DNA from 3 places in the Micromonospora sp. NPDC051227 genome. Region 1 is predicted to be linked to each of the others. Evidence: riboswitches for the same ligand, from Rfam matches in the RefSeq annotation. Region 1 holds a riboswitch; each other region holds the start of a gene.
What was found. Region 1 has a riboswitch for cobalamin ahead of bluB (5,6-dimethylbenzimidazole synthase). Riboswitches for the same ligand answer to the same signal wherever they lie in the genome.
Positions count from the first base shown of each region.

Region 2: linked by a shared signal. The riboswitch ahead of ACIA47_RS31245 (ribonucleoside-diphosphate reductase subunit alpha) and the one ahead of bluB (5,6-dimethylbenzimidazole synthase) in region 1 are both predicted to bind cobalamin.
Region 3: linked by a shared signal. The riboswitch ahead of cobN (cobaltochelatase subunit CobN) and the one ahead of bluB (5,6-dimethylbenzimidazole synthase) in region 1 are both predicted to bind cobalamin.

Region 1 is NZ_JBITET010000009.1:126,152-133,946, reverse strand. It holds gene ACIA47_RS22225 (DUF397 domain-containing protein) at 1-60, opposite strand, end outside; gene ACIA47_RS22220 (DUF5753 domain-containing protein) at 71-916, opposite strand; gene ACIA47_RS22215 (hypothetical protein) at 915-1,049, shown strand; gene ACIA47_RS22210 (hypothetical protein) at 1,046-1,228, shown strand; gene ACIA47_RS22205 (bifunctional 5,10-methylenetetrahydrofolate dehydrogenase/5,10-methenyltetrahydrofolate cyclohydrolase) at 1,281-2,180, opposite strand; gene bluB (5,6-dimethylbenzimidazole synthase) at 2,345-2,974, opposite strand; cobalamin riboswitch at 3,005-3,205, opposite strand; gene ACIA47_RS22195 (alpha/beta hydrolase) at 3,253-3,954, opposite strand; gene ACIA47_RS22190 (sigma-70 family RNA polymerase sigma factor) at 4,250-4,819, shown strand; gene ACIA47_RS22185 (CU044_5270 family protein) at 4,836-5,801, shown strand; gene ACIA47_RS22180 (FAD-dependent monooxygenase) at 5,851-6,963, opposite strand; gene ACIA47_RS22175 (DUF2332 domain-containing protein) at 7,100-7,795, shown strand, end outside.
Region 2 is NZ_JBITET010000021.1:56,587-64,381, reverse strand. It holds gene ACIA47_RS31275 (ABC transporter permease) at 1-905, shown strand, start outside; gene ACIA47_RS31270 (ABC transporter substrate-binding protein) at 946-1,998, shown strand; gene ACIA47_RS31265 (ATP-binding cassette domain-containing protein) at 1,998-2,816, shown strand; gene ACIA47_RS31260 (aldo/keto reductase) at 2,813-3,832, shown strand; gene ACIA47_RS31255 (FadR/GntR family transcriptional regulator) at 3,843-4,565, opposite strand; gene ACIA47_RS31250 (enolase C-terminal domain-like protein) at 4,573-5,970, opposite strand; cobalamin riboswitch at 6,400-6,617, shown strand; gene ACIA47_RS31245 (ribonucleoside-diphosphate reductase subunit alpha) at 6,808-7,795, shown strand, end outside.
Region 3 is NZ_JBITET010000001.1:169,695-177,489, reverse strand. It holds gene ACIA47_RS00905 (RNA polymerase sigma factor) at 1-20, opposite strand, end outside; gene ACIA47_RS00900 (hypothetical protein) at 149-484, shown strand; partial or broken gene ACIA47_RS00895 (MFS transporter) at 512-997, opposite strand; cobalamin riboswitch at 1,733-1,862, shown strand; gene cobN (cobaltochelatase subunit CobN) at 2,143-5,811, shown strand; gene ACIA47_RS00885 (magnesium chelatase subunit D family protein) at 5,808-7,795, shown strand, end outside.

The sequences.
Region 1 (7,795 bases):
GCCGCCGTTGTTGTCGCTGTAGCTCGACTTGCGCCAGACCGGGCGTTCCGAGTTTTCCATGATCACTCTCTCAGGTCTGTTGCCGCTCCATGTCGTCCGCCATCCGCAGGATGAGCTTGCGCGACTCTACCGGCCCGAGAGCGGCTGCCCGGAGTCGGTCCCACAGCCGAGTGTAGGCGCGAACCGCGTCAGGCCGGTCAAGGTAGTCGGCGTCAGTGAAGGTCTCGACGTAGACCACGTCGGATGCCGCGTCATCACCGAAACGCAGGATGATGAAGCTGAACGAGGCCGTCTCGTAAGTCTGCGCGTCGAACGGGAACACCTGCAACGCGACGTTGGGCTGTTTGCTGACCTCCGCCAGGTGCAGGAGTTGGCGGCGCATCGTCGTCCCGTCGCCGATGCTTCGGCGGAGCGCTGACTCACTAAGGATGAAGTTCAGGTCGGGTCCATCGTTCTGTCGCAGAATCGACTGACGTTCCATGCGGACGGCAACCTGCCGGTCGACCTCATCGGTGGACGGGCGAGGATGGTCGATCGCGTTCATGGCGCGGATGTACGGCTCGATCTGGAGAACTCCGGGGATGACCTCCGGCTGGTACCAGCGGATCTCTGACGCGTCGCCTTCGAGGTCCAGGTACTGGCGGAACCAGTCCGGCGCTGCGTTCCGATAAGTGCTCCAGCGTCCGCGTTGCCGGCCTGCTCGTGCAAGGTCGCGTAGTGGCTCGGCTTCATCGCCCCGGATTCCGTACAGATCGAGCAACAGGTTCAGGTCGGTGAGCCGGATCCCCGACTGTCCAAGCTCGACCCTGCTGATCTTGCTTGCTGCTGCGTCGATGGCAGCCGCCGCCTCGTCCTGCGTCTTACCTGCAGCCTCACGTGCCCGTTTGAGAGCAAGGCCGAGGCGCCGTCGCTGGATGCGTGCCGAGTTTGAGGGCGCACCCGTGTCGTTGGCCCTCTACATGGGGTCCTACCCGGTCTGGGCGGCCGAGGACCTGACCTGGGTGCCCGCCGGGCTGCTGCACCGCCGTTTCCTGGGCTGGGTCCGGTGAGTCTGATCCGGCGGGGAGACGAGCGGTTCCACTACAGCGACAACTCGCACAAGTGGATCCCGCCGGACCCGGACTACGACCAGGAGGTCTGGGACGAGATGGTTCGGCAGCACCAGCTCCAGCACCTGGAGGAGATCTCCACACGCAGAAAGCCGGCCCGATCACTTGATGCTGAGTAGTTGTGGACGAGCCGCTCCGACTACTCAGCATCAAGTGATCTTGGCTATCGGGCTACTGGCTCGCGCGCTCGGCGGCGCGTACGGCGTTGCGGAACAGCATCGCGACGGTGGTCGGGCCGACCCCGCCGACCCGGGGCGTGATGGCGCCGGCGACCTCGGCGCACGCTTCGTCCACGTCCGGCAGGAGACGCCGGCCTTCATAGCGGACGCCGGCGCCGATGACGACGGCGCCGGGTTTGACGTGCTCAGGCTGCACGATCCGGGGTACGCCGGCGGCGGCGACGAGGATGTCGGCGCGGCGGGTGTAGCGGGCCCAGTCGGGAACACCCGTGTGGACGACGGTGACGGCGGCGTTGGCGGTGGGGCGCTTCTGGGCGAGCAGCATGGCCAGGGGGCGGCCGAGGGTGGCACCGCGGCCGAGGATCACGACCTCACGACCGGCGACGGGGATCTCGTAGTAGGCCAGGAGGGCTTCGATGCCGGCGGGGGTGCACGGCAGCGGACCGGGCAGGCCGACGGCGAGACGCCCCATGTTCAGCGGATGCATCCCGTCGACGTCCTTGTCCGGGTCGATGGTCTGCAGCGCCGCGTCGTAGTCCAGGTGCCCCGGCACGGGGTACTGCACGAGCAGCCCGTGCACGGCCGGGTCACTGTTGAATCGGGCAATGGCCTGGTGCAGCTCGGCCTGGGTGGCGGTGGCGGGCAGGTGCGCGTGCGGGGAGGCGAACCCGAGCGCGGCGGCCTGACGCTGCTTGATGGAGATGTAGCCGGCGCTGGCGTCGTCGTCGCCGACGAGGATGGTGGCGAGGCTCGGTGTGATGCCGCGGCTGCGGAGGCGGGCGGCTGCGTCGGCGGTCTCGGCCAGGACGGCTTCGGCGACGGGTGCACCCGGCAGGAGTCGGGCCGCGCCCGACGGGGTGTGGTTCTCGACGGTTGGGCTGGTCGTGGTCATGACGGTTCCTCGACGCGGGCGCCCAGGCGGTCGACGCCCGCGAGAGGCTCCCCGATGGTTCCACCATCCCCGTGCCGCCAGTCGCCGGTGCTTCGATAATGCCGCATCACCAGGGCGACTGCCCAGCTCGGGGTCGAGGCGGAGGCACCGCTCCAGCTACCCGGTCACTCGGTCGTCCAACGATCGTGGTGGATCACCGACGACACCGGACGTCGCTGGCGCCAGCCGTGCCGCTCCAGGTCCGGTGTCTGCTCCAAATGGGTGACCGGGCCGAGGCAGAGCCACGCCACCGGGCGGACGGTGGCCGGGATGCCGAGCAGGTCGCGCAGGAACGGCTCCCGGTAGAACGAAACCCAACCGACCCCGAGCTGCTCGGCGGTCGCGGCCAGCCACAGGTTCTGGATCGCCAGACAGACCGAGTAGAGGCCGGCGTCGGCGATCGCGTGCCGACCGAGCACGGCCGGTCCGCCCCGCTCCGGGTCGTACGTGACCACGACTGACATCGTCGACTCTCGTACGCCATCGATCTTGATCCGGGCGAAGCGTTCCGCCGCCGCACCCTCGAGAGTGGCCGCGAAGGTGTCCCGTTCCCGCTGCACGTGCCGGTGGAACTCCCGCCGCAGCTCGGGATCGCGGACCAGGATGAAGTCCCAGGGCTGGGAGAGGCCGACGCTCGGCGCGGCGTGCGCCGCCTTGAGGATCCGGTTCAACGTGTCGTCGGGGATCGGTGCCCCGGTGAACTGGGCACGTACGTCCCGGCGGCGGTGGATGGTCTCGTAGAGTCCGGTGTCCAAGGCAGGCTCCCGCTGCGCTCGTGCCCCTGACGGGGGTCGATGACGCGAGGCCGGTCTTCGGACTCCCGGATCTACGCTGGTCACCCGCCTTCCCAACCCCGCAGGGTCAGTGGCTGCGTCTGGTACGCCTGGGTGGCAACTCCCCGGTCACCGCGGCGGGCCCGTGCCGGACTCACACCGGCTTCCCGATTCTCCCCACTCGCGCGGGGCACCTCGCAACGTTTGTTCCACCGCCCACCATAGCGGCCGACGAACCTGGGACGAATCCTGCCGTGAATTCAGGCGGAAAGTTCCGCCCGGATCAGCGCGGCCAGCTCGGCGGGCCGAGAAAGGAATGGCGAGTGCGAGGAGTCCATCCGCAACACCCGCTCGGCCCGCTTGGCCATGAGTTCCTGCGCGAAGGGCGGAAGAGCGTTGTCGGCTGCACAAATGACGTAGGTGCTGGGAATGGTGCGCCACGCTGCCCCGGTCAGCGGCTGCTGCGTCGAGGCCCATGACTGGAGTCCGAGTCGCGCAACGGCCTGTTCCGCGATTTCCGGATCGACGTCGCCGTAGAAGACCTCTCGGGGCTGCGATGGCTCGATGTGACCCTTGCCCTTCAGATCCGTCCGCTCGTGCACCTTCCACCAGGGCGGAGCAACGCCACCGGCGGTGGAGAAGACCGAATCGCCGACGTCCGGCTGGAAAGCAGCGAGATAGACAATGCGGCGTACGTTGTCCGCGGCAGTGAGCGCCTCCGTGACCGGGCTGCCACCGTAGGAGTGGGCGACGACCACGACCGGGCCTTCGATGGCGGCGACGGCGGCCTTGACCACTGCCGCGTCGTCGTAGAGGTCCCCGAGGGCAGTGGGGTCGTCGCCGCTACTGGGTAGCGCGACGGTGTGGATGTCAATATCCGGGAACTGCTCGATGAGCGACTGCCAGACCCAGGGGCCGTGCCAGGCGCCGTGCACGAGAAGAAGCGACGGAATGCTTTTCAAGATAGTGTCCTGCCCGCATCGATTAAATGGTCGGATCTGGAGTTCGCCGCCCACGCCGTCGCGTATTACTACGGCGCGCGGCACTCATCTCGACCGGCGACAGCGGAAATATATGCCGCTACTTTCGGGTAGCACGGTGCGGTCGACTATGAGCCGAGCCACAGGCCCGGTGGCGACGGTGTTGCCGTGACTGACGACACGTTGCCGGCCCATCTGCTTGTCGTGCCGGATGGTTCGGTAACACCCGCGCTCCGTCCTACGAAGAAGGGGTGTAACGGCTACGAGAGGACGGCCTGTGAATGACCCTAACCACGCGGAAGGTGATATTTCCGGCATCGGGGCCGATCCGGTGGCCTTCGAGGTCTTCTACCGGCGGCACCTGGAGGCGGTGGGCCGGTTCGTGGCGCGGCGGGTCGACGACCCGCATCTCGCCGCCGACCTGACCGCCGACGTGTTCCTGGCGGTGATCGAGTCGGCGGCCGGGTACCGGCCGGAGCGGGGTAGCCAGATCGGCTGGCTGTACGGGGTGGCCCGCAACGTCATCGGCGACGAGCGGCGTCGGGCGGCCCAACGGCTGCGGGTCACCGGCCGACTGGCCGGACGACGGGACCTCGGCCCCGATGACATCGCGCGCATCGAGGAGCGGATCGACGCCGAATCGGCGGCCCGTCGCACCCATCGGGCGCTGAGCGAGCTACCCGAGGGCACCCGGACGCTCGTCGAACTCGTCGCCGTGGACGGCCTCACCGTCACGGAGGCGGCGGCAGTGCTCGGGATGTCGCCGGTCGCCGCTCGGGTCCGCCTGCATCGTGCCCGCCGCGTCGTCCGCGCCGTGCTCGCCCGCCCGGTCACCACCCTCGCCTGATGAGACGGAGATAACGATGAACGAGACCGAACGGTCGCCGCGGGGTTTCGAGGAGCAGCTCCTCAGGGATCTGACCGCACACGTCGCCCACCGGGCCGAGATGGCGGCGGCGGCCCGTCCCGCCGGACGACGTACCCGGTTCCTGCGGGGTTGGCGCCTCGTCGGAGCGTTCGGGCTGGCAGTGACACTGACCGCCGGTGCGTTGGCGGTCCAGACCATGAGGGTGGGCGACGAGCCGCCGCCGACGGCCAGCGCGTCGGAGATCTTCCATCTGGCGGCCGACGCGGCCCGGCAGCAGCCGGAGCTCACCGCCCGACCCGATCAGTACGTCTTCACGGAATCCCTGGCCACGATCCGGGACATGCCGGACAGCGGGCCTTACCAGACCATCCGGAACCAACTGTGGCAGTCGGCCGGCGGAGTCGCGTACACGCAGGGACGCTACCGACCGGAGAGCGACCCGAACGGGTGGGGCGAGCTGCGGGAGCTCCGGATGAACGATGCCGCCGATCCCACGAAGGATCTCGACGCGTTCCAGCCGCCGGCATACCACGGCGACCTGCCCACCGACCCGGACGAGCTGCTTCGATACCTTCGGGAAAACCCGGTCGACCTGCACCTCCCCGAAGGCGCCGATGAGGAGGCCGTCTACGGGGACGAGAGCATGGCGTACACCACCGCGCGGTCGATGCTCCAGGGCTACGTGCCACCCCGAGCGCTGGCGGCGCTGTTCGAACTGTTGGCACGGGAGCCCGGGGCTGTCGTCATATCGGCCGACGTGGTGGACGCCGCCGGTCGGCATGGGGTGGCGATCCGGATGCCCGGTGTGATCGGCGGCAACGAGGACTTGCTCTTCGACCGCGACACCCACGTCTTCCTCGGCCGGCGGGGGTCGGTGGTGCGCAACGGCAAGGAGTCCCTGCACACGGCTGTCGCGCTACTGCGCATCGCCATCGTGGACCGGCCCGGCCAGCTGCCCTGAGCGGTGTAGGCGCGCCCCAGCCCTGACCGGGCCGGTCACCTCGGACCGGTCAGGGCTGGACGAACAGTGGCCCGTAGTTCGAGCGGAACATCTGCTCGCCGAGGCGGCGCATCACCAGGTCGCGCAGCACGGGCGGGAGCCCGGTGGCCTTGTCACGGCGATGGGTCTGGCTGAGCACCCAGTTCGTCCGCGGCCGGCGCCGCGCCTCGAAAGCACGCAACGCGGCGGCGACGGAGTCGGCGGCGGCCAACGACGAAGCGAGCACGACGGCGTCCTCCAGGGCCATCGCCGCGCCCTGGGCCATGTTCGGCGAGGTCGCGTGGGCGGCGTCGCCGATCAGCAGCACCGGCCCCCGGGACCAGGAGTCGAGCACGACCTCCTGGTTCGGCCCGGCGTGCAGGGTGCTGTCGTCGTAGTCGAGGGCCTTGAGCATTGTGGTCACCGGCTCGGTGAACGTCGCGGCCAGCTCGTCGCGCCAGCCGGGCCGGTCGGCCACCGGGCCGTCGTTGTAGTAGCAGTACGTCTGCTCGGCGCTGATCGGGATGGTCAGGAACTGCCTCCCGCGCCCCAACTGCACCGACCAGACCGGCTCGTCGTCGATCCGGGGAGCAACCCACCGGTACGCGTACTGGCCGAGGTCGCGGGCGGCCTGGCCGTCGAAGGCGAGCCGGCGGACCGTCGAGTTCACCCCGTCCGCGCCGAGCACCAGGTCGTACCGTGCGGTGCTGTCGTCGTCGAACTCGACGGCGACCTGGTCGCCCTCCTGGGCCAGCGCGACCGGTTGGCGGCCCCAGCGGATCGGGGTGTCGCCGACGCCGGCGAGCAGCGCCCGGTGCAGTTGCGCCCGGTGCAGCGACACGCACGGTCCGACGCCCTGCCACAGCGCGGCCACGTCGATGTCGAAGAGGCGACGCCCGCGCTGGTTGGCGCTGCGCTGCCGGGTGATCTCCACGGAGATGTCGGCGACCGGCTCGGCCAGACCGAGTACGTCGAGCATCCGGGTCGCGTTGCCGGTGAGGTAGATGCCGGTGCCGGAGTCGGTCGGCCCGGACGCTCGCTCGACCACATCGACAGTCGCGCCCCACTCGCGCAGCGCGACCACCGTCGCCAGTCCGGCGACACCTCCGCCGACGATCAGTACCCGGACACCGTCTCCCCGCACGACACGTTCCTCCCCGTTGCCCACCCCGCTGAGCTGCTGCTCAACAGTCCGGCCGCCGCAGCACTCTACGAGGCGGGTGAGTCAGCGCACGGGAACGGGGGCTGAAATACCGAGGAATGGGCTGCGACGATGAGGCATGACGACCGCTGAGACGTACGCCGAGTTCGGCAGCCGCGAGGCGCGCGGGGTGTCGCCCACGTATGAGCGCCTGTCGCAGGCCGTCGCCCGCGACGACGACCTGCTCACAGTGCTCGACGGGCTTCCGCCGGCCAAGCGGCAGCCGAATCTGCTGTTCGGCGTCGTTCGCTGGCTCGGCGGCCCGGTCGACGACCCGGCCGCGTTCCACGACTACGTGGTGACGCACTGGCCGGCCATCGAGACGCAGATGCGTGCCCGGGCCACCCAGACGAACGAGGCGGGCCGGTGCGCGGTCCTGCTGCCGGTGCTCGCCGCGTTGCCGCAGCCCCTCGCCCTGCTGGAGGTCGGTGCGTCGGCAGGGCTCTGCCTCTACCCCGACCGGTACGCGTACCGCTACGGCGACCATCGGGTCGGCTCCGGGGAGCTGGTCCTCGACTGCGCGGCCGTTGGGTTGGTGCCGCCGGCCCGCGTACCCCAGGTGGTGTGGCGGGCCGGCCTGGACCTCAACCCGCTCGACGTGACCGACCCCGACGACGTGTCCTGGTTGGACGCTCTGATCTGGCCGGAGCACGCTCACCGGCGGGCCCGGCTGCGCGCCGCGGCGGCGGTCGCCGCCGCCGACCCGCCGCTGCTGGTCCGCGGCGACCTGGTGGACGACCTGCCGGCGCTGGCCGCGCGGGCGCCGACCGACGCG
Region 2 (7,795 bases), on a different contig from region 1:
CGCTGGTCGTCCTGTTCATCGCCTTGACCTTCGCGAGTCCCTACTTCCTGACAGCGGACAACCTCTTCAACATCGGGGCCCAGACGGCGGTGATCGCCATCATCGCCACGGCCCAGACGATGGTCATCATCACGAAGGGCATCGACCTGTCCGTGGGGTCGGTCGCGGCGCTGGCCGGCGTGTTGGGCGCGATGGTCGTGCGCGACCTCGGCTTCTCGCTCTGGGCGGCGACGGCGGTCGCGATCGGCGTCGGCGCGCTGGCCGGGCTGTTGAACGGCCTGCTGGTGACGGTGGCCCGGATTCCGCCGTTCATCGCGACGTTGGGGACGATGTCCGTGGGTCGCGGCCTGGTCTTCATCATCACCGGAGCGGTCGGCGTCTACGGCCTGCCCCGGTCCTTCCAACTGCTCGGCAACGGGCAGATCCTCGGCATCCCGTTCGCCGTGGTGATCACCGTCCTGGTCGCAGTCGGGGTCGCCTTCCTGCTCTCCCAGACCCGCTTCGGTCAGTACACCTACGCGATGGGCTCCAATCTGGAGGCGGCCCGCCGCTCCGGCATCCGGGTCGGGCGGCACCTGACCGGGGTGTACGTGCTGGCCGGCGTGCTGGTCGGGCTGGGCGGCATGATTGCCGCGTCCCGGGTCAACTCCGGCCAGCCCAACTACGGGATCTCGCTGGAACTCGACGTCATCGCCGCCGCCGTCATCGGCGGAGCCAGTCTGTTCGGCGGGCAGGGCCGGATCGTCGGGACCATCATCGGCGCGTTCCTCATCGCCCTGGTCCGCAACGGCGCCGTCCTGCTCGACATCAGCATCCACTACCAGCAGGTGATCGTCGGCGTGATCATCTGGGCCGCCGTCTACTTCGACCAGTACCGCCGCCGGCGGCTGGAATCACGGGGTTGACATGCCATTCCGAGAGTCCGAACGAGGAAGGACACACACCATGGCACACACCACCACCAGCCGGCGGACGCGAGGACGACTCCTGCGCATGCAGGCGATCGTGGCCGCGGTCGCGGCGACCGCCCTGCTCAGCGCCTGCGGCGGGGTCGAGGTCCGTGACGGCGGCGACGGCGCGACCACTGACGCGAGCGGCCCGTTGAAGCTCGCCGTCGTACCCAAGGCGGTCGGGGCCGACTACTGGAACACGGTCAAGGCGGGCGCGGAGTGCGCCGCGCAGCGCGCTGGGGACGTCACCGTCCAGTGGGACGGGGTGACCACCGAGACCGACGTCGAGGGCCAGGTCAACCTGATCCAGAACTTCGTCACCAAGAAGGTCGACGGCATCGTCTACGCGGCGACCGACTCCAGCGCGCTGGCACCGGCGACCGACAAGGCGCTCAGCGCCAACATCCCGGTCGCCATGATCGACTCCGGCACCAGCCCGCAGCCGTCGAACGTGCCCCTCTTCGCCACCGACAACCGCGCGTCGGCGACCGAGGCGGCGAAGCTGCTCGCCACCGAACTCGGCCCCGGCAACCACGAGGTGGCGCTCGTCGAGTTCCAGCCCGGTTCGCAGACAAACACCGAGCGGGTCGACGGCTTCAAGGCCGGCCTCGCCCAGTACCCCAACCTGAAGCTGGTCGGCCAGCAGCCGAGCCGCAGTGACGTCAACGAGGCCCGACGGGTCACCGAGAACATCCTCACCGCCAACCCCAAGCTCGCCGGCGTCTTCGCGGCCAACGAGCCGAGCGTGCTCGGCGCCGCGCAGGCCATCCAGGCGGCCGGCAAGTCCGGCAAGGTGGTCATCATCGGCTGGGACGCGGCCCCGGACGAGATCGCCGGGGTGCGCAACGGCCAGATCTCGGCGCTGGTCGTGCAGAACCCGTTCAAGATGGGCTACTTCGGCGTCGACAAGATGGTCAAGCACCTTCGGGACAAGGCGCCGCTGGCGTCGGCCGACACCGGCGTCACGTTCGTCACCAAGGAGAACATCGACTCGGCGGAGATCAAGGCGGTGCTCGAGCCCAGCTGCGCCAACCCGCCGGTGCAGTGATGGGCGCGATTCCCACGGCCACCGCGGACAGCGGTCAGCAACCCACCGACGCGGAACCGCCGGTCCTCGAAGCCCGCGGCATCGTCAAGCGGTTCGGGCACGTCGAGGCGTTGCGTGGCGCCGACTTCACGGTCCGCCGAGGTGAGGTCGTCGCGCTGATCGGTGACAACGGCGCCGGCAAGAGCACCCTGATCAAGACCCTGTCCGGTGTGCACCCACCTGACGAAGGCGAGATCCGGGTCGGCGGCCGCCCGGTCCAGTTCTCCACTCCGGTCGATGCCCGACGGGCGGGGGTGGAGACGGTCTACCAGGACCTCGCCGTCGCCGACGACCTCAGCGTGGCCGCCAACCTGTATCTCGGCCGGGAGATCCTGCGCTCCGGACCACTCGGCCGGCTCGGGCTGCTGGACAAGCGCGCCATGCGCCACGGCGCCGCCGCAGCCCTCGACGAACTCGGCGTACGGATCCCCCGGGTCACCACCCCGATCGCGATGCTCTCCGGTGGGCAGCGGCAGTGCGTGGCGGTGGCCCGGGCCATCATCTGGGCGACAAACGTGGTCATCCTCGACGAGCCCACCGCGGCCCTGGGTGTGGTCCAGACCGGGCGGGTGCTCGACGTCGTTCGGCGTGCCCGTGACGCCGGCATGTCGGTGGTGCTGGTGAGCCACAACATGCCGCAGGTGCTCGAGATCGCAGACCGGGTCGAGGTCCTGCGCCTCGGTCGGCGCGCTGCCCAACTCCGCGCCGACGAGGTCACCACCGACGATCTGGTCGCGGCGATGACCGGCAGCACCAGCGTGGATCGGGACGAGCGGTGACGGCTGTCGTCCAGCGGGGCGCGCGTGATCCCGCCGGTCCGGCGACCCGGGGCGGCGTCGGTCCACCGCTGCGGCTGAGTCCACTGGGCTTCGGCGCCTCCCAGGGCGGCAATCTCTACCGGCCGACGTCGGACGAGCAGTTCGCCGCCGCGGTGGACACTGCCTGGGCAGGCGGCATCCGATATTTCGACACGGCACCGCACTACGGGCTGGGCCTGTCCGAACGGCGCCTGGGCGCCGCCCTGCGCTCCCGCCCGCGCGGCGAGTACGTGGTGTCGACGAAGGTCGGCCGACTGCTCGTGCCGTCGCCGGAGACGGCGCACCGGCGGGATCCGGAGGGGTTCGACGTTCCCGCCGATCATCGCCGGGTCTGGGACTTCAGCCGCGACGGCGTACACCGTTCGCTGGAGGCCAGCCTTCGGCGCACCGGCCTGGACCGGATCGACGTGGTGTATCTGCACGATCCGGACGAGCATTGGGAGCAGGCCGCGCACGAGGCGATCCCGGCGTTGGTTCAGCTGCGGGAGCAGGGCGTGATCGGCGCCGTCGGCGCGGGGATGAACCAGTCCGCGATGCTGGCCCGCTTCGTGGCGGAGACCGACGTGGACGTGGTGATGTGCGCCGGTCGGTACACCCTGCTGGAGCAGGGCGCGTTGACCGACCTGCTGCCCGTCGCGCAGGCCCGCCGCGTCGGTGTGGTGGTCGCCGGGGTGTACAACTCCGGGTTGCTGGCCCGGGACGTGCCGGCGACCGACGCCGTCTACGACTACCGGCAGGCGCCGGTCGAGGTGATCGACCAGGCCCGCCGGGTAGCGCGGGTCTGTCAGATGTACGGCGTCACGCTGCCCCAGGCGGCATTGGCGTTCGTCCGTCGTCACCCGGCCGTGGTCTCGACAGTGGTCGGCATGCGTGACGAGGCCCAGGTGACCGAGACCCTGCGTCGATCTGGTGTCGACGTCCCGGATCAGCTCTGGGCGGCGTTGTACGACGAGGGGCTGCTCGACGTGCAGCCGTGAGGGTCGACAGTCACGACCGGGCCGTCTCGATGCTGGTGTCGGCGTCGTCGGGTAACCCCTGCAACGACTCCTCCACGCCGATCAGGTGGTTGGCCATCCGGGTGCGCGCCCGCTCCGGGTCGCGTGCCACGAGGGCCTTCAGGATCGCCACGTGTTCGTCATGGGTCCGCAGGTCCGCGCCCTCCTCGTGCAGACTCCGCCAGAGCCGGCCACGGATGGTGCGCCCGGCGAAGGCTTCGATCAGGCCGACGAGCACCGGATTCTCGGCGTGCACCGCGATGATCCGGTGGAAGGCGATGTCGATCTCCATGATCCGCTCGTGGTCCGGCGGTGACTGGCCGATCAACCGGGCCGCCTCGTCGAGCAGGTCACCCGCCTGGGACAGGGCCTCGTCGGTGATCCTGGTCGCCGCCAGGCAGGCGGCCTCGCACTCCAGCAGACGGCGAACGGTGTGGATGTGCCGCGGGTCGCCCTGGCCCTGGAAATCCACCACGAAACCCATCGGGGCCAGCAGTTGTGGCGCGTCGAGGTTGGTGACGTAGGTGCCGTCGCCCTGGCGGATGTTGACGATGCCGAGGATCGACAGCGCCGACATCCCCTCGCGCAGGGACCCCCGCGAGACACCGAGCTGCTCGGCGAGGTCCTTCTCGATGGGCAACCGGTCCCCGGGCCTGAACTGCCCTTCGAGGATCATCCGCTTGATGCCGTTGACCACTTCGTCAGTGCGAGACATGATTCCCCTAGCGGCCGGCGGGGGTGGCCTTCCCACCCGCGATCACGTACGCCGACTCCGGAGATGACACGGTAGTCGGGTCTGTCGCCGCCCAGTAGTGGCCGTCGGGGAACCGGTAGAGCGCGACCGACTCGTGACGCATCCGGGTGGAGTAGCCGGGCTGGCTGGGCAGGACGTATCCGCTGCCGGAGCCGGTGTCCCGGATGATGCAGGGATCGGTGAAGTGCTCGTGCAGGTGGTCGACGAACTCGGTGACCCGGTTGGTGAGGTCCCCCGAGATCGCGACGTAGTCGAGCACCGACACGTGTTGGACCATCTCGCACAGCCCCACACCGCCGGCGTGCGGGCACACCGGGACGTTGAACTTCGCGGCGAGCAGCAGCACGGCGACGATCTCGTTGATGCTGGCCAACCGGCCGGTGTCGAGCTGGCAGAAGTCGATGGCCTCGGCTTGGAACAGCTGCTTGAACATCACCCGGTTGTGGCAGTGTTCGCCGGTGGCGACGCCGATCGGTGCGACGGCGCGACGGACGGCCGCGTGGCCCAGGATGTCGTCGGGGCTGGTCGGCTCCTCGATCCACAGTGGCTTGAACTGGGCGAGGGCGGTGACCCACTCGATGGCCTGGCCGACGTCCCACACCTGGTTGGCGTCGATCATGAGGTTGCGATCCGGCCCGAGGATCTCCCGCGCGATCGCGCACCGGCGAATGTCGTCGTCGAGGTTGGCACCCACCTTGAGCTTGACGTAGCCGTAGCCGGTGTCCACCGCCTCCTGACAGAGCCGGCGCAGCTTGTCGTCGCCGTAGCCGAGCCAACCCGCTGAGGTGGTGTAGGCGGGGTAGCCGGTCCGGTCGAGCTCGGCGAGGCGGGCGGCCTTCGTGCCCTCCTTGGCCCGCAGGATGGTGAGTGCCTCGTCCCGGGTCAGCGCGTCGGACAGGTAGCGCAGGTCCGCGATGTCGACGAGTTGCTCGGGGGACATGTCGACGAGCAGCCGCCACAGCGGCTTGTCGGCGACCCGGGCGACCAGGTCCCACGACGCGTTCAGCACGGCCGCCAGGGAGAGGTGGACGACGCCCTTCTCCGGACCGAGCCAGCGCAGTTGCGAGTCGGAGGTGAGGAGGCGGTAGACCGCGCCCATGTCCGCTGCCATCGTCGCCACGTCCAGGCCCACGAGGCGCTGTGCCTGGTGGACCGCCGCCGCCGCGACGATGTCGTTGCCTCGGCCGATGGTGAAGGTCAGGCCGTGCCCCGCGAGTGGCGCGCCCACGCCGTCGACGCCGTCGGTGTGCAGGACGACGTAGGCCGCCGAGTAGTCGCCGTCCTTGTTCATGGCGTCTGACCCGTCAGCGGTCAGGGAGGTGGGGAAGCGGACGTCTTCGACGGTGACGGCGGTGATCTGCGGCATGCGCTCCTCGCCCGGCTAGGCTAAAGATCAGATGATCACTGGGAGTATACGGAGGGCCGCTCCGGCACGTCAACGATGTCGATCATCGCAGGCCCGCAGACATATGATGTTTGCCCGCCGCGTTGATCCGCCTTGCCGCCCATCGGGCCGGTTGGTGGGCGAAGGTGACGGGAGTGGCGGTCCGTGGAGATTGGACGTTCCATCCCACCACGGCGCATTGGCGGCGACGCATGAGTACGGCTTGCGCCACCCTGGCCTCGATACGTCAAATCTCTGTCGACTGTCGACACCGGCGCGGAGTGCCCGTCTCCGGTGCCCGGCGTCGATCGGCGTGGCATGGCCGGCCGGGGTGGTGACGGTGGTCACCGAGTCGGCGCCGACACGCCCGAGAACGACATGTGGGGTGTGACAACGGCTGCGTCCCTATATATGGTGTCGAGCGCAGCTGGTTCGGCCGCTCATCCGGCGCGGTCGAGGCAACAGGGAACCCGGTGGAAATCCGGGACTGTCCCGCAGCGGTGAGTGGGAACGACCGCCGTCAACAGCACTGGGCCACCAACCGGCCTGGGAAGCGACGGCCAGTAGGAGACCGGCGAATCCGGTCGTGCCCGCGAGTCCGAAGACCTGCCAGCGCGCCGCGTACCCGCACCGGGTGGGCGGCGGTCCGAAGCCGCGTGGGACGGCTGACGCCCCCTGACCCACGCCGGGCTGGCGTGGCGTCCGTCGGTGTCTGCCTCCTCGCGTCCGGGCCACCAGGTCTCGAACTCCGAGGAGCGAGTGGTGACAGTCACCGAGGTAGTCCCGGCCAGCGGCGACGCGACAGTGCGGCGCACGCCGATGCAGGTCCGCAAGCGCGACGGCGGCACCGAACCCGTGGACGTGAACAAGATCGTCCGAGCGGTCGAGCGATGGGCCGACGACCTGACCGACGTCGACCCGATGCGGGTGGCCACCCGCACCATCAGCGGCCTCTACGACGGCGCGACCACAGCCGAGCTGGACCGGCTGTCCATCCAGACCGCCGCCGAGATGATCGGTGAGGAGCCGCAGTACTCGCGCCTCGCCGCGCGGCTGCTGGCCGGCTACGTCGACAAGGAGGCGCGTCGACAGGGCATCACCTCGTTCAGCGCGGCGATCCGGGTCGGCCACGCCGAGGGCCTGATCGGTGACGACACCGCCGCGTTCGTCGCCGCGCACGCCGCGACGCTCGACCACGCCATCGACCCGGACGGCGACCGCCGGTTCGAGTACTTCGGCCTGCGCACCGTGTACGACCGCTACCTGCTGCGCCACCCCACCAGCCGACTGGTGCTGGAGACCCCGCAGTACTGGCTGCTGCGGGTGGCCTGCGGCCTGTCCCGGACGGCCGACGAGGCGGTCGACTTCTACCGGCTGATGTCCAGCCTGGCCTACCTGCCCAGCTCACCGACCTTGTTCAACTCCGGGACCCGGCACACCCAGATGTCCTCCTGCTACCTGGTCGACTCCCCGCTCGACGAGCTGGACTCGATCTACCAGCGGTACGCCCAGGTCGCCAACCTGTCCAAGTTCGCCGGTGGCATCGGCATCGCGTACTCCCGGGTCCGCTCCCGGGGCGCGCTGATCCGGGGCACGAACGGGCAGTCCAACGGGATCGTGCCGTGGCTGCGCACGCTGGACGCGAGCGTCGCCGCGGTGAACCAGGGTGGCCGGCGCAAGGGCGCGGCCTGCGTCTACCTGGAGCCGTGGCACCCGGACATCGAGGAGTTCCTGCAACTGCGGGACAACACCGGCGAGGACGCCCGGCGCACCCACAACCTCAACCTGGCCAACTGGATCCCGGACG
Region 3 (7,795 bases), on a different contig from region 1:
TCCGTTCGGATCACACTCATGACACCGCCCACCCGCTGCGGGTTCCACAGGGCTTTCCCGGCGTAGGTCAGCTCTCTTTCATCGGGCGTGCAGCGTATTGCCAGGAACCGGTGCTGCACTGGAGGGACGTCGAGGAGAGGGGTGGGGCATGAGCTGGTTCAACCGCCGGTCACGGGGTGCCGAGGCGACCCCGACGAAGCTGGACCGGGAGGCGACCCGCGACGACCTCGCGGCGCTGGAGGCGTTCGTCGCCACCCGGCGCGGGGTGGAGTTCTACCTGGAGCCGGAGACGACCGCGACGGACACCACAGTGGTGGCGATCGCCCACGACGGCGAGTGGATCCGCCGCCGTACCGGAACGCCCCGCGCGGCCGGGGCCATCGCCCGCAAGCACGCGGTGCCGCTGTACGAGGCGGCGCGCACCGGCTACCCGGAACGGATGCGGACCTGGAGCCGGGCCCACCCGGAACGCCACGCCCGCTGAGGCCAGGTCAGTGCGGCTGGGCCGGCGCGGGTTCCTGGAGAGCGGTCGCGCGGGCCTGCACCCGTCGGATTCGGGCGAGGTGACCGTGCGTAACGTCACGGCAAGCACGAGGAGGCAGAGAGCCGCTCCGCCCCAGAAGACCGCTCTGACGCTGACCAGTTCTGCGGTCAGGCCGGCGACCAGAGCCCCGAGCGGCATCGATCCCCAACTGGTCAGACGGCTGACCCCGCTGTACCGCCCCATCATCTCGTCGGGCACGACGAGTGCGCGCAGCGAGCTGTAGGTGACGTTCCACGCCCCGGAGCCGGTGCCGCCCAGGACGGTCGCCAGGGCGACCAGCCGGGGGGGACGAGGTGATCGCTGGTGCTGCCAGCAGGACAACGAGGCCAGCCATTGACGCGGCGAGGACGACCCGCCGTCGACGTGGCGTAGCGGAACCCCGACCGGCAGTTCGTCCACGTCGGCGAGGGTCCGGGTCGGCGGCAGGATGGCGAAGTCTTCCCAGGACGTCATCGCGCGTGCGCGGGCTTGAAAGCTCGGGCGGAGGCGGGGATCGGCGCGTACCTGCTCTTGCAGGTAGCGGTGGCTCCACGGCCGGGTGGCCTCCGGGCGCAGCAGCGACACCGCTGCCTCGGGTCCGACGATCTCCAGGTCGGGTCAGGCGCAGGCGCCCCACACGTGGTCCCAGTGATGGTGGATGTAGACCAGCCGGCGGGCTCCGGAAGCCCGGTGGCGGCCAGTGCGGCCTGGATCTCGCGGGCGTGCGCGGGGCTCTGCCCGGCGTCGATCATCACACTGCCGCGTTCGTCGGCGACGACGGCGACGCCGGCCTGGTCCGCCTCCGGGTCGGGATCGCCCGGACAGAGCCAGACCCGGCCCGCCAGGTGGTGGAACTGCGGGGCGACCATGGTGATCGACCTTCGAGATTGATCGCGGCCACTGGTGTGGCGTCCGCCGATCCCAGGTGAGAGTGTCGGCCGGCGCCGCCCCGCCCGATGATCGGTGCAGGTCAGAGTGCCTTCGGTCATCCTTTGCTCTGTTTACCTATAAGCGCCGGTGACCCTCCGTGCCCGGTGCACATAGGTAAGCAGAGCAAAGGACGTCGCACATTGATCTGGGGCATTGCGCCGCGCGGCGTCGCGCCACCGCAATCGCTGAAGCTCGATGGGTGCTGTCCGTCTGGCGGGACCGGACCGGCGTTGACCGGCGGCGCGGCGGTGTGGCAGCATTCGCGGCCTGACGGCAGTGAAGGAAGTCGGTGCGAATCCGACGCGGTCCCGCCACTGTCACCGGGGAGCGATCCCCCCTCGTGAGTCACGGCCGTGTGTCTGCGGTTGGAAGGCCGGGGGAGAGCGTCGATCCGGAAGCCAGGATACTTCGGCCGTCGGGACGTACCCCAGGGCGTGGACACCCGAGGAGGACCCGATGACGCACGGCGTCTCATTCATCGACGATTATCGTCGTATTGCGCTCCAGGCAGTGCATTCCAAGGACACCGGCCACCGGCACCGCTGAGCTGATCGCCCGGCGCTGACCGGCCCCGACATCTGCGTCGGCGCGCCGTTAGCTCGGGCTGTCGTACCGGCTGACGCCGTACCCACCCCGCATCGCCCCGGTCGCCCCGTGAGGGCCCAGGGCGTCACTTTCCGGAGCCTGCCGTGCGCATCCTGCTGCTGTCCACCGCCGACACCGACCTGCTGGCCGCCCGCGCCAGCGGCGCCGACTACCGGTTGGCCAACCCCGCCCGGGTCACCGTCGAGGAGGTGCCCGCCCTGCTCGACGGGGTTGCCCTCGTCGTCGTACGCCTGCTCGGCGGTCGGCAGGCGTGGCCGGACGGCCTCGCCGCGGTGCTCGCCACCGGCGTGCCGACGGTCGTGCTCGGCGGTGAGGCGGTGCCCGACGCGGAGCTGATGGCCATCTCCACAGTGCCGTCCGGGGTCGTCACCCAGTCGCTGGCCTACCTGGTGGAGGGTGGGCCGGACAACCTCGGGCAGTTGGCCCGGTTCCTGTCCGACACGGTGCTGCTCACCGGCGAGGGGTTCGCCCCGCCCGCCCTCACCCCGGCGTACGGCGTGCACGGCGAACACTCCGCCGACCCGGACCGGCCCACAGTGGGGATCGTCTTCTACCGGGCGCACGCGTTGGCCGGCAACACCGGTTTCGTCGACGTGCTCGCGGACGCGGTCCACCAGGCCGGAGGCAACCCGCTGCCGATCTTCTGCGGCTCGCTGCGCGGGCTGACCGCGGGTGCCGGCCCCCTCGGGCTCTTCGCCCGCTGTGACGCGCTGCTGGTCACGGTGCTCGCGGCCGGCGGTGCGGTCGCCGCGGACGCCTCCGGTGGCGGCGACGAGGACGCCTGGGACGTCGGCGCCCTGGCCGCCCTGGACGTGCCGGTCATCCAGGCGCTCTGCCTCACCAGCACCCGCGCGCAGTGGGCCGGCAGCGACGCCGGGCTGTCCCCGTTGGACGCCGCCATGCAGGTGGCCATCCCCGAGTTCGACGGCCGGATCGTCACAGTGCCGTTCTCGTTCAAGCAGATCGACGCCGACGGGCTCTCGGTCTACGCCGCCGACCCCGAGCGGGCCGCCCGGGTCGCCGGGATCGCGATGCGCCACGCCCGGCTGCGGTACGTGCCGCACGCCGACAAGCGGATCGCCGTCGTGCTCAGCTCGTACCCCACCAAGCACTCCCGGGTCGGCAACGCCGTCGGGTTGGACACCCCGGCCTCGGCGGTCCGGCTGTTCGCCGCGCTGGCCGAGGCTGGCTACGACCTGGGTGACGCGCCACCGCCCGACGACGGCGACGCGCTGATCCACGCGCTGATCGCCGCTGGCGGTCACGACGTGGAGTGGCTCACCCCGGAGCAGTTGGCCGCCGCCGAGGCCCGGATACCGGGGCCGACGTACCGGCGCTGGTTCGACCAGGTCCCGGCCGAGCTGCGCGAGCGGATGCGGGAGCACTGGGGTGAGCCGCCGGGCGAGCTGTACACCGAGGGCGGCGACATCGTGCTCGCCGGGCTGCGCTTCGGCAACGTGGTGCTGCTGATCCAGCCGCCCCGCGGCTTCGGGGAGAACCCGATCGCCATCTACCACGACCCGGACCTGCCGCCCAGCCACCACTACCTGGCCGCGTACCGCTGGTTGACAGCGCCGGTCGCGGACGGCGGCTTCGGCGCCGACGCCGTGGTGCACCTGGGTAAGCACGGCACCCTGGAGTGGCTGCCCGGCAAGGGTCTCGGCCTGGCCGCCGACTGCGCGCCCGACGCGGTCCTCGGCGACCTGCCGTTGGTGTACCCGTTCATCGTCAACGACCCCGGCGAGGGCACCCAGGCCAAGCGGCGGGCGCACGCCGTGGTCGTCGACCATCTGGTCCCGCCGATGGCCCGCGCCGAAACCTACGGGGACCTGGCCAAACTGGAGCAACTGCTCGACGAGTACGCGACAGTGCAGGCCCTCGACCCGGCCAAGGTGCCCACCGTACGGGCCCAGATCTGGGACCTGGTGCGCGCCGCCGAGCTGCACCACGACCTGCACGCCGAGGTCATGCCCGAAGCGGACGACTTCGACGACTTCGTGCTGCACCTCGACGGGTACCTGTGCGAGGTCAAGGACGTGCAGATCCGCGACGGGCTGCACATCCTCGCCGACGCGCCCACCGGCGAGCCCCGGGTCAACCTGGTCCTGGCGGTGCTGCGCGCCCCGCAGATCTGGGGCGGCGCCCGGGCCCTGCCCGGCCTGCGACAGGCCCTCGCCGTCGCGTACTCCCTCGACGAGCAGGAGCTGCTCGCGTCGCCGGGACAGCGACTGGCGCTGCCTGCGGCGCTGACCGACGTGGTGGACGGGCCGGCCGGCACCGCCGCCGACGCGATCGACCTCATCGAGGCCCTCGCGCGGCGGCTGGTCGTGGGCATGGAGACCCTGGACTGGGCCGTGGACACGGTTGACGCCGTGGTGACGGAGCTGACCGGTCAGTCGATCCCGGACGTCGCCGCGGTGCTGCACTTCGCCGCCACCGAGCTGGTGCCCCGACTGGACCGGACCACCGACGAGCTGACAAACACCCTCGGGGCGCTGGACGGGAGGTTCGTGCCGCCCGGCCCGTCCGGCTCACCCACCCGGGGCCTGGTCAACGTGCTGCCCACCGGCCGTAACTTCTACTCCGTCGACCCGAAGGCCATCCCCAGCCGCAACGCCTGGGACGTCGGGGTGGCCCTCGCCGACTCGCTGCTGGCCCGGCACCTCGCCGACACCGGGGCGTACCCCCGCTCGGTGGGGTTGACCGTGTGGGGCACCAGCGCGATGCGGACCCAGGGCGACGACATCGCCGAGGTGCTCGCGCTGCTGGGCTGCCGGCCGGTCTGGGACGACCGGTCCCGGCGGGTGACCGGCGTCGAGGTGGTGCCGACCGCCGAGCTGTGCCGCCCGCGTGTCGACGTCACAGTGCGCATCTCCGGGTTCTTCCGCGACGCGTTTCCGCACGTGGTGGCGCTGCTCGACGACGCCGTCCGGCGGGTCGCCGCCCTGGACGAGCCGGACGAGGAGAACTACCTGCGGGCGCACGTCGCCGCCGACCTCGCCGAGCACGGCGACGAGCGGCGGGCCACCGCCCGGATCTTCGGCTCCAAGCCCGGCGCGTACGGCGCCGGTCTGCTGCCCCTGATCGACGCCCGGACCTGGCGCAGCGACGCCGACCTGGCCGAGGTGTACGCGGTGTGGGGCGGCTACGCGTACGGACGGGACCTGGACGGGCGGGAGGCGCGCGCCGACATGGAGCGTTCGTTCGCCAGGATCGCGGTGGCGGTGAAGAACCAGGACACCCGCGAGCACGACATCGTCGACTCCGACGACTACTTCCAGTACCACGGCGGGATGGTGGCGATGGTCCGTCACCTCACCGGCACGTCACCGCAGGCGTACGTGGGTGACTCGGCGATGCCGCACGACGTGCGGACCCGCACGCTGGGCGAGGAGACCCGGCGGGTGTTCCGGGCCCGGGTGGTCAACCCGAAGTGGATCGCAGCGATGCGCCGGCACGGCTACAAGGGCGCGTTCGAGCTGGCGGCCACAGTGGACTACCTGTTCGGCTACGACGCCACCGCCGGAGTGGTCGACGACTGGATGTACGAGCACCTGGCCGCCGCGTACCTCTTCGACGAGACCACCCGGGAGTTCCTGGAGCAGTCCAACCCGTGGGCGCTGCGCGGCATCACCGAGCGGCTGTTGGAGGCCGCCGACCGGGGGCTGTGGGCCAAGCCGGAGCCGACCACCCTGGACCGGCTGCGGGACACGTACCTGGCCAGCGAGGGTGACCTGGAGGACCGGGTGTGAGCGCGAGGAGTGAGCCGGTTTTGCGAGCCCCGCAGTCGCGAACGAAAGAAGGCCCAGTGAGCGTCATTTACCCGTTCAGTGCGGTGCTCGGCATGGCCGACATGCGGCTGGCGTTGCTGCTCAACGCGGTCTCCCCGGCGATCGGCGGGGTGCTGGTCCGGGGTGAGAAGGGGACCGCCAAGTCCACCGCCGTGCGGGCCCTCGCCGCGCTGCTGCCCCCGGTGCGCCGGGTGGCCGGCTGCCGGTTCGGCTGTGACCCGGCCGAGCCCGACCCGGCCTGCCCGGACGGCCCGCACCCGGCCGACGCCGCCGCCGAGACCCGTCCGGCCCGCCTCGTCGAGCTGCCGGTGGGCGCCGCCGAGGACCGGGTGGTCGGCGCACTGGACCTGGAGAAGGCGATCGGCGAGGGGGTACGCGCCTTCGAGCCGGGCCTGCTCGCCGCCGCGCACCGGGGTGTGCTCTACGTCGACGAGGTCAACCTGCTGCACGACCATCTCGTCGACCTGTTGCTCGACGCGGCGGCAATGGGCCGCAGCCACGTCGAGCGGGAGGGCGTCTCGGTCAGCCACGCGGCCCGGTTCCTATTGGTCGGCACGATGAACCCGGAGGAGGGCGAGCTGCGCCCGCAGCTGCTCGACCGGTTCGGGCTCACCGTCGAGGTGGGCGCCAGCCGGGACCCGGAGATCCGGGTCGAGGTGGTCCGCCGCCGGCTGGCCGCCGACGCGGACCCGGTCGGCTTCGCCGCCCGCTGGGCCGACGCCGACGCGGAGATCGCCGGCCAGGTGGCCGCCGCCCGCCGCCGACTTCCCGGGGTACGACTGCCGGACGCCGCGTTGCGGCAGATCGCCGAGGTGTGTGCGGCGTTCGACGTGGACGGGATGCGGGCCGACATCGTCACCGCCCGGGCCGCCCTCGCCCACGCCGCCTGGCTTGGCCGGGACCGGGTGACCATCGACGACGTCCGGGTGGCCGCCCGGCTGGCCCTGCCGCACCGCCGCCGCCGCGACCCGTTCGACACCCCGGGGCTGGACGAGAAGCGCCTCGACGAGGCGTTGCAGCGCGCCCAGGACGCCCACCCCGACGACCCGGACGACGCCGGCCCGGACGACAGTGGCCCGGACGGCGGTGGCCCGGACGACAGTGGTCCGGACGGCGGTGGCCCGGCCGGTGGCGGCGGCCCGAACGGGGGCGGACCAGGTGGCGGCGGTCCGCAGGGCGGCGACGGCGGTGGCGACGGCGTCGACCACTGTGAATCCGGGTCGGCCGGGCACTCGGCGGCGCGTGACGGCGCTGGCCCGGACGGACGCATCGACGGCCCGGACGGCACCAACGGCTGGCCGCAGCGCCAGCCGGGCGACCAGGGCGACGACGACCGCTGGCCGCAGCGCCAGCCGGGTGACCGGGGCGGCGACGGCCAGAACTCGCGCCCGCGCACTGGCCGGCAGTCGGCGACCGGTGCCGACGACCCGACCGGCGGCGGGGAGTCCCAGCCGGTGGCCGTACCCCGGGGTGGGCTGAAGGCGCGGGTGCTCACCGCGCCCGGTCTGGGTGACGGAGTGCCGGGCCGACGGTCACGGGCCCGCACCGGGCGGGGCCGCACCACCGGCGCCCGGGTGCCGGCGGGTCGGGTCGGTGCGCTGCACCTGCCGGCCACGATCCGCGCCGCCGCGCCGCACCAGGCGGCCCGGGGCCGGCTCACCGGTCCGCTGCGACTGCGCCGGGACGACCTGCGCGAGGCGGTTCGTGAGGGGCGCGAGGGCAACCTGGTGCTGTTCGTGGTGGACGCGAGCGGCTCCATGGGCGCCCGGCAGCGGATGACCACAGTGAAGGACTCGGTGCTCGCCCTGCTCACCGACGCGTACCAGCGGCGGGACAAGGTCGCGGTGATCGCGTTCCGGGGTGCCGGCGCCCGGACCCTGCTGCCGGCGACCTCGTCGGTGCTGGCCGCCTCGACCCGGCTGGCCGAGCTGCCCACGGGCGGGCG